Regions from separate parts of the Priestia aryabhattai genome, predicted to be linked through region 1. Evidence: riboswitches for the same ligand, from Rfam matches in the RefSeq annotation. Region 1 holds a riboswitch; each other region holds the start of a gene.

Region 1 (5,821 bases):
GAATCTCATTTTCAACATATAGACGTAAAAGGAAAAGCGGTATTAATTCATACCGGATGGGATTGCTACTGGAATACAGACGATTATTTAGAAAATCATCCGTACTTAACAGAAAGTGCCGCAGCTTATTTAGTATCTCAACAGCCCGCTCTTGTTGGAGTTGATTCGATGAATATTGACGATACAAAAGGAAAAGCAAGGCCAGCTCATACGCTGCTGTTAGGATCGGACATTGTGATTGCTGAACACTTATGTCACTTATGTCACTTAGATCAACTAACGGAGCCATTTTTATTTTACGCGGTGCCTCCTAAAATAAAAGGAGCCGGAACGTTTCCAGTAAGAGCATTTGCGGAGGTAGAAAGAAAATGATGCAGTTACGTAGATACAGAGAAGTGCAGGAGTTTAAAAAGGAAGTAGAGCCGCTTTTAATAAAAAATGAAGTTCTTCATAACTTAGCGCTGGGCATTTTACACAGCTTAAATGAAAGCAGCAAACCGAATTTTATGGGCGTTATTTTAAAAGATAGCAGCCGTGCTGCGTTTGTTTTGCTGCAAACGCACCCCTCAGCAAATCATTTTGTCTCAAATCCAACAGCTAACGGATTGTGAACTGAACGAAGTGGCGAAGCTATTACAAGAAATCGAAATACCCGGTTTGGTTGGAGAAAGACAAACGGTTTTATATCTTTCTCAACAACTAGCAGCTCTAAAAAATCAAGAAGTTTCTTTAAAAATCGATCAGCGCATTTATCGGCTAGACAAAGTGAAAAAAACAGCAGACACTGACGGAGTTCTAGTAAAAGCAAGGTTGGAGCACCTTTCGCTAGTAATGGAGTGGATTTGGAGGTTTATGGATATTATTGGAGAGCCTGTATCAAAAGAGCAAGCTGCCAAAACAGGAGAAACTTTTATTGAAGCAGGACAGTTATTTCTATGGGAAGTGAGCGGAAAGTACCTATCCATAGCCAATGCCGCGCGTCCAACAGCGCATAACATCACGATTAACTTTGTGTATACGCCTCGGGAAGAACGTAAAAAAGGCTATGCATCAAGCTGTGTGTCTATGCTTTCTCAGCTCATGCTAGACAGCGTTTTTCAAACAACAAGCTTATACACAGACATTACAAACCCTACGTCTAATAAGATTTACATGGATATTGGCTATGAACACGTAGCTGATTCAGCACTAGTTTTATTTCATGAAAAAAAGTAGCAGACTGTCTGCTACTTTTTCTATTACTTAAGGTTTTGCAACTAAGTTTACGTGATTTAACGTTTTTGCATCATCAAAAATAAATTCAAGATCATAGGCGCCGGCATGATACGTGTACTTCGTTTGAGTAGTACCATCACCTTTTACTTTACTTGTAAAGTTCGGCTGACCTAATTCTTTCTTTAAGTTAGCTTGCGTAATGGATCCTAAATTTGTTTGGCGCTCTACATTTGTACCAAAATAGCGGATTTCGTTAATTACGTTATTTTGGTCATATCCAAATGCATATCCAGGGTGGCCCATTTCCGCATGATAGTAGTCAAAGTTGTTTGATGAACCTTCAGGCGGAGGACCGAACTGATCTCGAACATCTTGACGCAGGCTTTTACCAATTTTTAAGTCTGCTGTTAAGCGTGGCACTTCTCCTTGCACCGCCGCATTATAAATTTCATTAATGTTTTTTACAGCTGTTTGACTGCTTGTTTCTTGGGATGTAGCTGCATGTGCTGGTGTATCAAACTGAGCAACAGGAGCAAATCCAAACGCAGCAATTCCTGTAATGGTTGCAGTAGCTGCTAATTTTGATAATCGTTGTTTCATTTTCATAATCTTTTCCTCCTATATATATCGATTTAGCAACTCCGACCTACCTAAAGAGCAGGTAGGTAGCAGACGCTTAGGTAAACCCTTGGGGGAATAGTCAAGGAGTCTTAGTTGAGTTGGTAACTGATATATATATACTTTAACACGCCTTTTAGAATGTAAACGTCAGGCGAAGTAAAAAGTAAAAAACGATTCATTTATCATAGGTGAAAAGATTGGTTTATATTCCTTTATTATGTAAAAAACGTAATATAGGGAGGATTCTAATTTTTTATAAAAAAGTAAATGAAAAATGTAAGTATGATACAATAACTCAAGTATTTGTTAAAAATATAAAATATATTGTAGCTGTGTATCTAGGACTTGGTGTAAAAACAAGTTTGGGGCAAGCTGTTGTATTAAATAGAAGAAAAAGAATGTAAAGGAGAGAAAGAAGTGTCAAAACGATTTGTACTAACTATCGCCGCTGGAGCATCCATAATAGTCTCCGGCGCGCTGCTGCTATTAAATTGGGAGAAGGTGTTTGGAGACTACCGTCCTATTCAAACAGCGAAAGCCGTAGATAAATTAGAAGTGGGAAGTCAAGATTTAGCAAAGACTACGGATCGAGATGATGCCCTTCACTATATGGTGAAAAAAGGTCATTTAGATGGATATATTAAGCTGATGAATGAAAAAGGCTATGTGCTAAAAGAAAAAGATATTGATCATAATCGACTTGTTTTTAACAATGTACAAGAGAATCAGCAAAGCTACTATAAGCGCTTTGCTAGGAAGTATACCATGATTGAAGGAAAAGAATAAAAGCCTTGACTTGTGTTTTGATAGAAAAAAACCTTATAATCCTATCTGCTTTTAAAGTTTTTTATGTGAAAAAGAAAAATAATATTGACAATTATGACAAAAAGCTTAATACTGACTTTATTGCATAAAACAAATACAATTCGTTTCCTTATCAAGAGAGGTGGAGGGACTGGCCCTGTGAAACCCGGCAACCGCTGTTTATGACAGAATGGTGCCAAATCCTTAAGAGCGTATTGCTCTTAGAGATAAGGAAGAAGCTGAAACGAAGCTCTTCCTTATCTGTTTAAGGAAGGGCTTTTTATGTAGAAAAAACAACGAGGTGATACATTTGAACAAAGCAGACCGTATTAAACGAATGAAAACACCGGAAATCGATCCAAAGTATGAAGGACGAGTGCCTCCGGGGCAAGTAGTGACGGAGCGCTTTCCCATTTTACATGAAGGCGACGTGCCGGAGTATAACTTAGAGGAGTGGACGCTTCGAGTATTCGGATTAGTAAACAAGGAAGTGACCCTTTCATATCAAGATATATTGGACATGCCGCAAACGACGGTAAAATGTGATATTCACTGCGTGACGAGATGGACAAGGTTTGATAATGAATTTACGGGCGTGTTGTTTACAGATTTTTTAAAAGCAATTGGCGTGGAGTTAAAAAGTAAATACATCATGCTGCACGGAGACAATGATTATACGTCAAACATTGAGGTGAAAGATTTACTCAGAGACGATATTCTTCTAGCTCATTCCTTTAACGGAGAGCCGCTTACGGCTAAGCATGGGTATCCGTTAAGATTGATTGTTCCGCATTTGTACTTTTGGAAAAGTGTTAAATGGCTTCGAGGCTTTGAAGCTATTGATGAAAACCATCCTGGCTTTTGGGAGCAAAACGGCTTTCATCTTAGAGGAGATCCGTTTAAAGAAGAGCGTTTTTCTGGAGAAGATTTAGGCATTCCAGAAGATGAGTGGGTACATAAAGACTATGATTAATGAAAATGCCTATGCGTGTGCATAGGCATTTTGTTAACGCTGGCGGTTTAATTCCCACACAACGTGACGAAGTTCGGGCAAAATCAGTTTGGTCATGGCTAGACGAACAGCACCGCTTGATCCCGGTGTAGAAAAAACGGCTTTTTCGTTAATCGTTCCGGCAATTGCTCGGCTCATAATTGCTGCGCTGCCAATGTCTTCAGTGTAGCTCAGCATGCGAAACAGTTCGCCAAATCCAACGATTTCTTTATGAATCAGCGCTTGAACGGCTTCAATCGTGACGTCTCGTTTTGTGATGCCCGTCCCGCCGTTTGTGAGGACAACGTCAATGCTGTCATCACTGCATCCGGCAAGTATGGCTTGTTGAATCGACGTTTGGTCGTCTTTTACAATTTCGTATGAAGCTACTTGCATGTCATGTTCTTTTAGAAGTTCAATCATCAGCGTGCCGCTTTTATCAGTTTCTGTTGTGCGTGTATCTGATACCGTAATGACTTTACAGCGAACGGGCTGAGTTGCTTTGGATTTATGTTCGTGTACGCTCATTTCGTCCCTCCTTTAAGCTTCCGTGCGCTTATAGTCACCGTTTTTGCCGCCTGATTTTTCAAGTAAATACGTTTCGCCGATAATCATCCCTTTATCAATGGCTTTGCACATATCATAGACAGTTAATGCACAGGCAGAAGCGGCGGTTAAAGCTTCCATTTCAACGCCCGTTGAGCCTTCTGTTTTAACAGTTGCTTCTATTAATAAACGGTATTGATCATTGCTTGTGTCCCAGTCAAATGAAAGGTTAACGCCTTTTAATAAAAGAGGGTGACACATCGGAATAATGTCAGACGTGCGCTTTGCAGCCATGATTCCCGCTACTTGTGCGACAGCAAGGACGTCGCCTTTTCCGATTTTATGTTCTACAATGGCTTCGTGAATTTCTTTGTTAACAAGTATGCTTGAACGAGCTGTTGCAACGCGGCGAGTGATAGATTTTTCGCTAATATCGACCATATTGGCACGGCCTTGATCATTAAAATGTGTAAAAGAAGACATCGGTATTTTCATCCTTTTTCAGTAAATTTTGTTGTATGATAGAAATAGTGAGATATGCTATGATTTTACACCATAGCGCAAAAAGTGAACAGACATAAAGGAAGTGAAGAATCTATGTTAGAAAGCAGAACACCTATTTCAATTCCTGAAGCAATTGAAAAAGTTATGACATATAAAAGAAAAGGCAGCATCGAACGCGTATCGATCACCGAAAGCTACGGGCGCTATTTAGGAGAAGATATTATTGCTGATCAAAACGTGCCTCATTTTAATAAATCGCTTTATGACGGCTTTGCGGTTCGAGCACAAGACTGCATAGAAGTATCAAGTGAACATCCTGTGGAGTTCGAAGTGGTAGGTGAAATTGGTGCCGGTTCTGTCTATGAAGAAGAAGTAAAGCCGTTTCAAGCGGTGCGCATTATGACAGGAGCTCAAGTGCCTGCTTCGTGTGATGCGGTTGTGATGCTTGAAGTAACAACGTCGTATAAAAAAGAAGGCAAGACGTATATGGCGTTAAGCCGGCCGGCTTCAAAGTGGGCACACATTGCGTTAAAAGGAGAAGAAACGAAAAAAGGAGACGTGCTGGTTTCAAAAGGAACGCGCATCAATCCGGGCGTCACAGCTTTTTTAGCTACGTTTGGCTATGCGGATGTAGCTGTGGTCAAACAACCGGTTGTTGGGGTGTTAACAACGGGAAGCGAACTGCTTGATGTAAATGAACCGTTAGAACCAGGGAAGATCCGCAATAGTAACTCTTATATGGCACTCGCGCAAATCGTAAGAAGCGGCGGGGTTCCAAAATATTTAGGCAAACTTGAAGATGACTTTGACCGCTGCTATGAAGCGGTAGAAAAAGCGCTTGAAGAAGTGGATATTTTACTGACAACCGGCGGCGTATCCGTTGGGGACTATGATTATTTACCTGCTATTTATGAAAAGCTTGGCGCGAATGTGCTGTTTAACAAAATTGCGATGCGACCGGGAAGCGTCACAACAGTCGCAGAACGAAATGGACAGCTGCTGTTTGGGTTATCAGGAAACCCATCTGCTTGCTATGTTGGGTTTGAACTGTTTGTTCGTCCGATTGTTCGCAGCTTTTTACATTCACCTCTGCCTCATTTACATAAAACAAAAGCGGTATTAAACGGCCGTTTCAAAGAG
Region 2 (5,821 bases), 140 kb from region 1:
GTAGGTATAAAGCTGCATGTATAAGGGATCTGCTTTTCTTTTATTAAGCAAAGGCATTAACTCTAACATGGTGTTCTTTCCTTTCTAACTGATACTATCAAATTTACTATTTCTGACACTTACTTTCAGTTCAGTTTCTTCCTATACTGGACTATATCTTATAACTTAAGGAGATGACACAATGACCATCACTTATAAAACCAACGTCGCAATCCGTGCCCAACAAGCCGCTGAAGTGTTTGTACATTCAGGTATTAAACGTCCTGCACAAGATCTTAATCGTATTCAAAGAATGCTTGATCACGCTTCTCTTACCATTACCGCTTGGAGCGACAGCGAACTCATTGGCATAGCCAGAGCGTTAACAGATTTTAGCTACTGCTGCTATTTATCAGATTTAGCGGTCGTAAAAGACTATCAAAACCAAGGAATTGGTACACAGCTCATCAAGCATGTTCAATCAGAAATCGGCCAAGAAACCGCGCTGATTTTACTTTCCGCTCCTTCTGCTATGAACTACTATCCAAAAGTCGGCTTTCATCAAATTGATAACGGATTTAAAATTGACAGAATTCGATAGAAGCGAAGAAATGAGCTTCTCCTTTCTTTTTATCCAATAACTCATGAGTTCTCCTTTATAATTAAATAGTACAGAATAAATAGAATATTTTCTACATTATTTATACGTACCAATGGTCCCTTAAAATAAACTAAGCCTTCGCGTATAAACTGATGATAAAAAAAGACCTCTTTCCAAGAAAGAGGCCTCTTCATTTATTTCACTAGCTTTTGCTCAGTTGCAGCTGAACCTTGACTTCGTTTATGGAATCCTTTTGCGTAATACGCGATAATAAGACCGATAAACCATAATGGTCCGATGACAACTGCAATTCTTGTATCTGGATTATACGCCATGAGAACAACAACAAGCGCTAAGAACGCAAGTGATACATAAGATGTTAATGGAAATAAAGGCATTTTATATTTTAACTTTGCCTCTTCACCCTTTTTTAACGTTTTGCGATACTTAATTTGAGAAAGCAAAATAATTCCCCACGTCCAAATTGCACCGAATGTTGCAATGCTTGTTACCCACGTAAATACTTTGGCAGGCACAATATAGTTTAACGCTACTCCGACTAATAGCGCACCCGCTGATGCTAAAACAGCCTTTCCTGGTACGCCGCCTTTTGTAAGCTGACTGTATCCTTTTGGCGCTTCGCCGTGTTCTGCTAAGTTGAACAGCATACGGCCTGTACTGAAAATACCGCTGTTACAAGAAGAAAGAGCTGCTGTTAGCACCACAAAGTTAATGATACCAGCCGCCGATGGAATGCCGATTTTTTCAAATGTTAATACAAACGGACTTCCCTGTGAACCAATTTCTTGCCACGGATAAATCGACATAATGACAAATAATGCACCGACGTAGAAAATAAGAATACGCCAAAAGACAGAATCAATTGCTCTTGCTAGAGATTTTTCCGGATTTTTCACTTCTCCCGCGGTAACGCCAATCATTTCAATTCCTAAATACGCAAACATTACCATTTGCAACGACAGCAAAATACCTTTGAATCCGTTCGGGAAAAGTCCTCCGTTGTCCCATAAATTTTTGATACCGGTCGCAACGCCGCCGTTACCGATTCCAAACACAATCATCAATACGCCAACGGCAATCATTAACACAATCGCTAAAATTTTAATAAGTGCAAACCAAAATTCCAGTTCACCATATGCTTTAACAGCTAAGAAGTTAACGGTTGTCATGATGACAAGCGCTGATAACGCCCAAATCCAGTTTGGTACATCCGGATACCAATACCCCATATAAATACCAACGGCTGTAATTTCAGCCATACATGTAACAACCCATAGAAACCAGTAATTCCATCCTGTTAAATAACCAGCGAGCGGCCCTAAATAGTCACGCGCGTACTTACTAAATGAACCTGCAACAGGTTTTTGAATCGCCATTTCTCCAAGTGCTCTCATAATAAAAAACATAATCATTCCGCTAAATCCGTACGCCAATAATATTCCCGGCCCTGCTAATTTAATAGCAGATGCAGACCCAAGAAACAGTCCTACCCCTATGGCTGCTCCTAAGGACATCAGCGTCACATGTCTTTCTTCTAACCCGCGTTTCAATTCTTTTTCCTGAGTTTTCCCCTGCATAAACGTCTCCCCTTTTTCCAATCTGTCAAAACGAGATGAACACAACCTTTTTGTTAGCGCTTTCATATAAGTTCGTGCTAAAAGACAGGCTGTATATTTGTATTCTATCACCTTTCTCTCACTTTTCTTTTGTCGAAAAACAAAAAAAATATCGTATCATTTTGTTTAAACGCACAATTAAGCGTTCGCACTGCTTTTTTAATATGTATTTATTATTGCGCCTAAGTAATAGCATTTTAAAAAAATAGAAAAACGCCGACTCAACTCCGTCAGCGCATCGTTCATTTTATGAAAACTAGCATTTATCTCGCCGGTTCAAAAGTTTTACAGCCAGGTTCTTCCGTGTCAGAAACATGGTGACTACTTTCAGGACTCACAACGTAAATGGACTCTGCACTGCATTTATTTCCGGATTTCCAATACATACACTCATTCACTTCACATAATACACCTTGGGCCACTGTTATCCCTCCTTTGCTTGTCTTATCTATTTACTACCCGAAATATAATACTTCTAACATTTTCACGCAAAAAACCGCTTGTTTATCAAGCGGATCTTTTTATTGCGTGTGTTTAACATACTGTTTTTTAGCTAAATATAACTCACGACTCAGCGTGATCCGTCGTTCTCTCAAGTGCCTTAATTTAGCCTGAAATCGTTCGTTAGTTGGCTCTTCTTGAATTAAGCGATACGTAAAAGAAATATCTTCATTTAACTGTTTAAAATCTTCCCATATCTCTTGAACTAGTGCGGATTGTTTTTCTTCAAATGAACAATTTTGCTGCGTTTTTAGCGCGGCTAAAATTTCATGCTGCCACGTTTCGTCTTTTATTTCTTTTGCTAATAAGTATAAGTCTAAATAATCATCAATGCTTAACGCCGTTTGTCTATTGTTCAATGTCCTCACCTTTTCTATACAAAATGTTTCTTCGTAAGAAGAGGATTTTATCATAGAAAAAGGTTCCTCTTCTTATCTGTCAGAGCTAGGCTATGCTGGAATTAGCACCATTCAATAATTGTGGTTGCTGAGGCTTCAAAGGGCCAGTCCCTCCACCTCTCTAGATAAGAATATTTCGTTTTGGATTATTTCTGACTATTCTAATATGTTTTATAGGTTACGTCAATACTTTTTCAATAAAAAGAAAAAAGAAGTAAAATATGGTATGCTTTCATAAAGGATGGTGAGCACATGAAACGATACATGTTATCTGCTTTTTCGGGAAGCTTGCTGTTGCTTCTCAGCATTGCCTTTTCATCTACTTTCCATATTGCAATTGTCAAAACAACTGGAAGCATCGGAGGGATTATTTTAGCAGCGGCGGCTTTGGTTATGAATGCGCTTGAAGATCCCCCCTCCTCAAATAATACAGGTGGAGGTGCTGTTGAAGTACTAGATAAAGGCGCCGTTTGGGCTACTTATTTACTTTTACTTTCATTACCAAACCTCATCGCATGTATAACATCTTATGTTTTATGGACTCGCTGACATTCACCAACATTACGGACGTTTTACCACCTGCAGGCTCATTGATATTTGCTTTTCTACAAATCCAAGTTCACGATACACATGCTGTGCAAAATTCCCGGCATGGACGCTTAGTCTGATTTCACGGTACCCTTTGGCAGACAATTCATTGATCGCTTTTCGCATTAACGGCTTGGCTAGACCTTGCCCGCGGTATTCGGATAAAATATATAATTCGTAGATAAAGCCAATTTCTTCTTTTGAAAAGAAGTCGGCAGATGGCCCGGCAAGAACCCAGCCTGCGAGTTTATTTTCTTGTCTCGAGACTAAATAATAACATCCTTTTTCAAGTGCGCTATCAATTAGTTCATTTACGCGTTCAGTTGGCGGATGAAACTGCTTCATTGTTCCTTCAAACAGTGCATCAGCAGATTTCGTCCGAATTTCTTGTATTTCTTCTTCAGTAGCTTTCACAATCATTACGATCTCTCCTTTCGTTTTGCTTTTCCACATGCACAGGTGAATTCCTGCAAAAAAGTCTTCGCCTAAGCGAAGACTTTTATTTAAATTCAAAATGCTCTTGGTGATTGCCTTGTTCATCCGTCCAGTTAATCACGATGTCTAAACTTGCAGCTTTTCCAGGAACAGCAAAATTGGCATAGCGAAAACGCTGACCGCTTTTGCTTAAGTTAGACCTTTCAATAGGAGAAAACAAGCTGTATTTCGCCTTATTTTTTCCTTCGTGTCGAAAAGCTTGGACCTGTACCCGCTCTACATCTTTTCCAATGTTTTCAACGATTAACCCATATGTATGATAGACGTTATTTTTCCATTTTAGCTGATTATCTCCTGCCATACTCGCTTTTGTCAGTTCAACTGACCATTGTTCAGATGCTCTCTTCATTGGAAGCTTTTCAATAGAAAGAGCGCTAACATGAATGGTTGCAAAAGCAAGCCAAACAAAACAAAAAGTGCTGACTGTATAAATTAGTCTTTTCATAGATTTTGATCTCCTTAGAAATTTTAGTAGTAGCATCTCCTATTACCCTAAAAATTATGATATACGTTTTAACACAAAAAGCCTCTCCATTCAGGAGAAGCTTCTTAGTTAATGCATAAGCAAATCTTTTTGTTTGTCTAATGAGTGTTTCGTATATAAATCTCTTTCAATCGCATATTTAGGACGCTGTTTCACTTCGTTGAAAATCTTGCCAATGTATTCTCCGACAAGCCCTATCCCCATTAGCTGCAGGCCGCCTACAAGCCAAATCGATAAAATAAGAGACGTCCAGCCAATTTGTGTATGATCTAAATATTTTTGAATCAGCGCATAAATACCAAACGCAATACTAAAGAGAAAAGAAGCTCCTCCAAGCAGCGTTAATAATCGTATAGGCGCTACGCTAAAAGATGTAATCCCGTCAAATGCGAAAGCAAGCATTTTCTTTAGCGGATATTTTGATTCGCCCGCCGTCCGTTCTTTGCGGTCATATGTGACTTCCGTGGAGCGAAATCCTACTAATGGTACAAGGCCTCGTAAAAAGACATTTCCTTCTTTGTATTTCATGAGTTCACCAAGAGCACGTTTGCTCATGAGACGAAAATCCGCGTGATTTTGAACGAGCTGAATTCCTAGCTTATTCATAAAACGGTAAAATCCTACTGCCGTGGTTCGTTTAAAAAATGTATCGGTTTCTCTGCTGTCTCGAACACCATATACGACTTCATACCCGAGCCAATATTTTTCCACAAAAGTACGAATGACGTTGATATCATCTTGCAAATCTGCGTCAATGGAAATGACGCAGTCAGATTGTTTGTAAGCTGCTTCTAGTCCTGCCAGCAAAGCATTTTGATGTCCTACATTTCGCGCTAGCTTTAACCCTTTTACAAATAAATTACTGCAGCTTTCTTTTTCAATAAGCGACCACGTGCTGTCTTTACTTCCATCGTCCACAAATAAAATTGTACTTTCACCTGATACAAGACGTTCATCTATCAGTTCTTTTACTACAGTAGTTAATTGAAAAGACGTCTCGTTTAATACTTCTTCTTCGTTGTAGCATGGAACAACAATCGTTAAAATAGGTCTGTTCATTTTATTACCCCCTTACTTTGCTTCATATACATACACTTTCCAAGCGGACTGTTTATCGTTAAATGCTTTTAAAAAGTGC
Region 3 (5,821 bases), 1.0 Mb from region 1:
TAGGAAGATTAGCTAAAGAAAAGAACGCTGATTTTTTACTGAAAATTGCACGATCTCTACCTGATCATATCCGCCATCAAATTCACTGGGTTATTGTGGGAGACGGCCCTTTAAAGGAACAAATGCAGCAGCAAGCATCTGAGCATATGACATTTACAGGCTTTCTTGAAGGTAAGCAACTTGCTCATATCTATTCATCATCTGATTTGTTTGTTTTTCCTTCAGAAACAGAAACCTTCGGAAATGTTGTACTGGAGTCTCTTGCTTCTGGAACTCCTGTGGTGGCAGCAAATGCAGGAGGAGTTAAACAGATGGTTCAGCACGGGCGAAATGGCTACCTTTGCAAACCTCACTCCTTAGAAGAATTCGGTTCGGCTATTACAGGTTTACTCGATGATTTGCACCAGCGGCTTCACTTTGGCCATGCAGCGAGACACTATGCTCTTACTCAATCATGGGATGCCATTTTTCAGCATTTGCTTTCAGAATATGAAGATGTCGTAGAAAAATCCGCTGAAGATATTCAATGGGCATAAAAAAAATCTCCGTTTTCACGGAGATTTTTTATTATTTAGCTAAAGCTTGAGTTTTTAATGTTTCAGCTTTGTCTGTGAACTCCCAAGGAAGCTCCACATCTGTACGACCAAAGTGACCGTAAGCTGCTGTTTGCTTATAAATCGGGCGACGTAAATCAAGCATTTTAATGATGCCTGCTGGACGTAGGTCAAAGTTTTTGCGTACTACATCTACTAGTACTTCTTCAGAAACTTTTCCTGTACCGAATGTATCAATTGAAATAGATACTGGTTGTGCAACACCAATTGCATATGCTAGTTGTACTTCACACTTATCAGCAAGATCAGCTGCTACAATGTTTTTCGCAACATAACGAGCTGCATAAGCTGCTGAACGGTCTACTTTTGTTGCGTCCTTACCAGAGAATGCACCGCCGCCGTGACGAGCATATCCGCCATAAGTATCAACGATAATTTTACGACCAGTTAAACCAGCATCTCCTTGAGGGCCGCCGATTACGAAACGTCCTGTTGGGTTAATGAAATACTTTGTATTTTCATCAATTAACTCGTTTGGCACAACTGGATTAATAACATATTCTTTTAAGTTACGTTGAATTTGCTCTAACGTTACTTCTGGGTGATGCTGAGTTGAAATAACAATTGTATCGATGCGAACAGGTTTGTTGTTTTCATCATATTCAACTGTTACTTGTGTTTTACCATCCGGGCGAAGGTAAGGAAGAATTTCTTCTTTACGTACTTCTGTTAGACGGCGAGCAAGTTTATGAGCTAATGAAATTGGAAGAGGCATTAATTCTTTTGTTTCGTTACATGCATAACCAAACATTAACCCTTGGTCTCCAGCTCCTATTGCTTCGATTTCTTCATCTGACATTTGACCTTCACGTGCTTCTAACGCTTGGTCTACACCAGCAGCGATATCAGCTGACTGCTCGTCGATAGATGTTAATACTGCACAAGTTTCAGCATCAAATCCGTATTTTGCACGAGTATAGCCAATTCCTTTAATTGTTTCACGAACTGTTTTAGGAATATCCACGTAAGTAGAAGTTGTAATTTCACCACTTACTAAAACTAAACCAGTTGTTACGCTTGTTTCACAAGCAACACGAGCATTTGGATCCTTTGCTAGGATAGCATCAAGAATTGAGTCAGAAATTTGGTCACAAATTTTATCGGGATGTCCCTCTGTAACAGATTCTGACGTGAACAGACGACGTTGTGTTGACATCAGTTTTCCTCCTTATAAATACGATACATTGTGATACGGTACTCATTCCCTTATTTTCATTACACGTTAAAAAATATAAAAAAACCTTTCCTTGTATCGAGGAAAGGTATCAAATTCTACATAAGCCTTTCACTCTTATCGATCAAGGTTGTGCCCTTGCATCAGGTTAGCACCTTATCGTCCACACAAAAAAATGACGATGGTTGCTGGGTTTCACAGGGCCTGTCCCTCCACCAGCTCGGGATAAGAGAGTATCCGTTCAAGGACATATAATACATGAAAAAGCGCTTCACTGTCAACAACATTCAAATGGAAATCATCTCTTTACGTTTGAATCTGTTTTAATGTAACATACTCAAATTTCAAAATAGTACACCTTATTAAGAATGATCACTAAGTTTGGTTAACAAGACAGATCAAAAAGAGACTTTCACTTGAAATAACTTCACTTTTTTCGCTTCTAGCACATATATATGTGTCTAAAATAGGTATAACGTACATTTTTTTATAATACACAAACATTTTTAGTTAAATAGTATAGAATAATTAAATAAATGTGTTATACTAATTATAAATTTCAAACATTAATGAATAAATAATAGCTAAAAAAGGAAGGTAGTGCACATGAGTACTGTTGATATGTCTATCGAATTAAATGGTTTGCTTCAATTAAAAACAACAAAACACCAATTATCTGTTCCACAACTTGTTGAAAAAATTCTAGCTCGACGCGAAGGAACGCTGACTTCTACAGGTGCTGTGTCAGTCGAAACCGGAAAATATACAGGTCGCTCTCCTTTGGATAAATTTATTGTAAGCGATGCTGTGTCTTCAAAAACGGTTGAATGGGGACCTGTCAATCAGCCAATTTCTGCTCAGCGATTCGATGCGCTATACAAAAAAGTCTTAACCCACTTAAAGAAGCAGGATGAACTTTTTGTTTTTAATGGATATGCTGGAGCTGATAAAAAGTATCAGTTACCAATTCAAGTAGTTAATGAATTTGCATGGCACAACCTATTCGCTCAGCAGTTATTCATTCGCCCTTCAGCTGAACAAAAAACAAATGATGATGTGAAGCCGTTTACAATTGTAGCAGCTCCAACATTCAAAGCTGATCCTGAAACAGACGGGACGAATTCTGAAACCTTCATTATTCTTTCATTAGAGCGGCGCATTGTGCTAATTGGAGGAACTGAGTACGCTGGTGAAATGAAAAAATCTATTTTCTCAGTGATGAACTTCTTGCTTCCTCAAAACAATATTCTATCCATGCACTGTTCTGCTAACGTAGGAGAAGAAGGTGACGTTGCATTATTCTTTGGTTTATCTGGAACGGGTAAAACAACGCTTTCTGCTGATGCAAATCGTCGTTTAATCGGAGATGACGAGCACGGTTGGTCAAGCTCTGGTGTATTTAATATTGAAGGAGGCTGCTACGCGAAATGCATTCAGCTTTCTGAAGAAAAAGAACCGCAAATTTTTAATGCAATTCGCTTCGGCGCCGTACTGGAAAATGTAGTGTTAAATCAAAATACGAAAGTAGCAGATTACAATGATAATAGTTTAACAGAGAATACTCGTGCCGCTTATTCAATTGACTCTATTGATAATACGGTATTGCCAAGCGTCGCTGGGCACCCTACAGCTATTGTCTTTTTAACTGCTGATGCCTTCGGCGTCTTGCCTCCAATCAGCAAGCTTACAAAAGAACAAGCGATGTACCATTTTCTGAGCGGATATACTAGTAAGTTAGCTGGAACAGAACGCGGCGTAACATCGCCGCAGGCTACTTTCTCTACATGCTTTGGTGAGCCTTTCTTACCTCTTGCTCCAACAACTTATGCAGAAATGCTAGGAAAGAAAATCGATGAACATAATGTAAATGTCTACCTTGTAAACACTGGATGGACCGGCGGTGAATACGGTGTGGGTGAACGAATGAAGTTAAGTTACACTCGAGCTATGGTTCAAGCAGCTCTTGAAGGAGAACTAGCTAATACCGAAACAGTAACAGATGCTATTTTTGGTTTATCGATTCCAACTCATGTTCCGGGAGTTCCTGATGAAGTGCTTCAGCCTTCTAAAGCATGGAACGATGCAACAGCTTATAACCAAAAAGCAACTGAGCTTGCCGCTAAATTCAAAGCTAATTTCAAGCGTTTTAATGATGTAGCATCTGACATTTCAACATTAGGCGGACCTAGAGTCTAATAAAAAACCGATCGTCTTATGGACGATCGGTTTTTTAGTTAGTCGAATATAATTTTGTCAGTTCATATGTGACAATGGTTTTTTCCTGCTCCATTTCTACCTTACGCACAACAGCAGTTCCAATACATTCTCCATTTTTCGTTTTGTGAATGTTTAATGGAATATCTAACGGATACAAACGATATCCTTTTTTCTCAATTTGAAAAATGTTATCCGTTACACGTTTTTCGTTGCCTTTTGTCACAATCATTGTATTTAATTCTAGTGGCATCCCCATTTTTTTCTCACTCCTCACTGTTATTCTACTTGTTTTTTCTATCGTAGCATATCTTTTATTGCGCTTTCATCCACTTTGTTAACTTCTTCACCGTTTCTCGATTTTCTTTTGGTGGAAAAGCATGTGGAAAGTTTTCAAAGTACCAGCTGGTAACTTTTTTATTGGACTCTTTTAGTTTGGATTCGAGCTGATAGGAATGATCAATCGACACGTTTTTATCTTCTAAACCATGAATGAGCAAGACCGGCGGCTCGACGAGATGAGCACGATGCAAAGGTGTCCTCCATTCGTATCTTTCAGGATATTTAGCAGGAGTTCCTCCAATCACCCGCTTCATCATTCTTCTTAAATCTTCCCTTTCTTCATATGTCAGCACCATATCCGTGACGCCTCCCCACAACACAAGAGAACGGCTGTCGTTTTTTTCAATTGCTGTGAGTAAAGCCATCACTCCCCCTCTTGAAAACCCAAAGATATGAATGCGGTCATGGTTAACGTTGGGCAGCTGCTTCAGTAAATCGTAAGCTGCAAAAGCATCGTAACGATCATCTCCTGCAAAATCTTCGTTTCCTTCTCCTCCTTGATTTCCCCTATAGAACGGAGCCATCACAATAAAACCTTGAGAAGCAAATTGAATGAGTCGAGCAGGACGAACGGTTCCTACGTTCTTAATACCTCCTCTTAAGTATAAAAAGCCGTCATACATCCCTTTTTCTTTTGGCTCTGCGAGCATTCCTTTAATCTTAAGCCCTTGACATGCATATGTAATCACCCACAGCGCCACGCGAGGGTTTGGTGATGGGAAACGCTGTTTATGAAGAATTGTTCCATCTTTCATTTTTTTCCTCCATTCTTTATATAACTAGCCTGTTTTCTCCCGCTAAGGTGTACTTTCAATCGTTGACTAATACTTCTTTGATTTTCCACATGTTATATAGGCACTCACCTTCTTCTACTTTCTTACATACATTATCATAAAATATTTTATTCTTTTAAGGAGGTTTGCTTTATGAAACCAATTAAATGGCTCTTTTCTTTGCTTGCTATTATGATTTTACTCATTCCACTAATTAGCTGCAGCAAAACAACATCTGTACAAACGGTTCGTGTTGGTGAAGTAACTCGCTCTATCTTTTATGCTCCCCAGTACATTGCTATTTCAAAAGGCTTTTTTGAAGAAGAAGGACTAAAGGTAGATTTAAAAACAACGTGGGGCGGAGATAAGACGATGACGTCACTTTTATCTGACGGCATCGACGTCGCCTTAGTCGGCTCCGAAACTTCAATCTACGTATATGCACAGGGGTCTAGTGATCCCGTCATCAACTTTGCACAGCTAACCCAAACCGACGGAACATTTCTAGTAGCGCGTAAAAAGGTTGATCAATTCTCATGGGATCAACTTAAAGGCAAAACGTTTCTTGGTCAGCGCAAAGGCGGCATGCCGCAAATGGTGGGGGAATATGTGCTGAAACAGCATAATATTGATCCTAAAAAAGATGTAAAACTCGTTCAAAACATTGATTTTGCTAACGTTGCGAATGCTTTTGCTTCTGGTAC

Evidence for each region. Region 1 has a riboswitch for S-adenosylmethionine ahead of M3225_RS01025 (sulfite oxidase-like oxidoreductase). Riboswitches for the same ligand answer to the same signal wherever they lie in the genome.
Region 2: another riboswitch for S-adenosylmethionine. It lies ahead of M3225_RS01795 (hypothetical protein); the one in region 1 lies ahead of M3225_RS01025 (sulfite oxidase-like oxidoreductase).
Region 3: another riboswitch for S-adenosylmethionine. It lies ahead of metK (methionine adenosyltransferase); the one in region 1 lies ahead of M3225_RS01025 (sulfite oxidase-like oxidoreductase).

Annotation. Positions count from the first base shown of each region.
Region 1 is NZ_JAMBOQ010000001.1:201,243-207,063, reverse strand. It holds gene M3225_RS01050 (cyclase family protein) at 1-372, shown strand, start outside; gene M3225_RS01045 (hypothetical protein) at 369-611, shown strand; gene M3225_RS01040 (GNAT family N-acetyltransferase) at 580-1,215, shown strand; gene M3225_RS01035 (YjgB family protein) at 1,243-1,821, opposite strand; gene M3225_RS01030 (hypothetical protein) at 2,254-2,622, shown strand; SAM riboswitch class I at 2,768-2,874, shown strand; gene M3225_RS01025 (sulfite oxidase-like oxidoreductase) at 2,951-3,613, shown strand; gene M3225_RS01020 (MogA/MoaB family molybdenum cofactor biosynthesis protein) at 3,647-4,159, opposite strand; gene moaC (cyclic pyranopterin monophosphate synthase MoaC) at 4,172-4,660, opposite strand; gene M3225_RS01010 (molybdopterin molybdotransferase MoeA) at 4,775-5,821, shown strand, end outside.
Region 2 is NZ_JAMBOQ010000001.1:341,927-347,747, forward strand. It holds gene pdxR (MocR-like pyridoxine biosynthesis transcription factor PdxR) at 1-69, opposite strand, end outside; gene M3225_RS01780 (GNAT family N-acetyltransferase) at 182-580, shown strand; gene alaP (alanine permease AlaP) at 775-2,178, opposite strand; gene M3225_RS01790 (DUF1540 domain-containing protein) at 2,481-2,639, opposite strand; gene M3225_RS01795 (hypothetical protein) at 2,739-3,077, opposite strand; SAM riboswitch class I at 3,147-3,248, opposite strand; gene M3225_RS01800 (hypothetical protein) at 3,369-3,665, shown strand; gene M3225_RS01805 (GNAT family N-acetyltransferase) at 3,678-4,124, opposite strand; gene M3225_RS01810 (hypothetical protein) at 4,204-4,644, opposite strand; gene M3225_RS01815 (glycosyltransferase family 2 protein) at 4,753-5,742, opposite strand; gene M3225_RS01820 (DUF6044 family protein) at 5,755-5,821, opposite strand, start outside.
Region 3 is NZ_JAMBOQ010000001.1:1,233,791-1,239,611, forward strand. It holds gene M3225_RS06350 (glycosyltransferase family 4 protein) at 1-536, shown strand, start outside; gene metK (methionine adenosyltransferase) at 568-1,770, opposite strand; SAM riboswitch class I at 1,903-2,020, opposite strand; gene pckA (phosphoenolpyruvate carboxykinase (ATP)) at 2,395-3,984, shown strand; gene M3225_RS06365 (DUF2584 domain-containing protein) at 4,019-4,261, opposite strand; gene M3225_RS06370 (alpha/beta hydrolase family protein) at 4,317-5,099, opposite strand; gene M3225_RS06375 (ABC transporter substrate-binding protein) at 5,271-5,821, shown strand, end outside.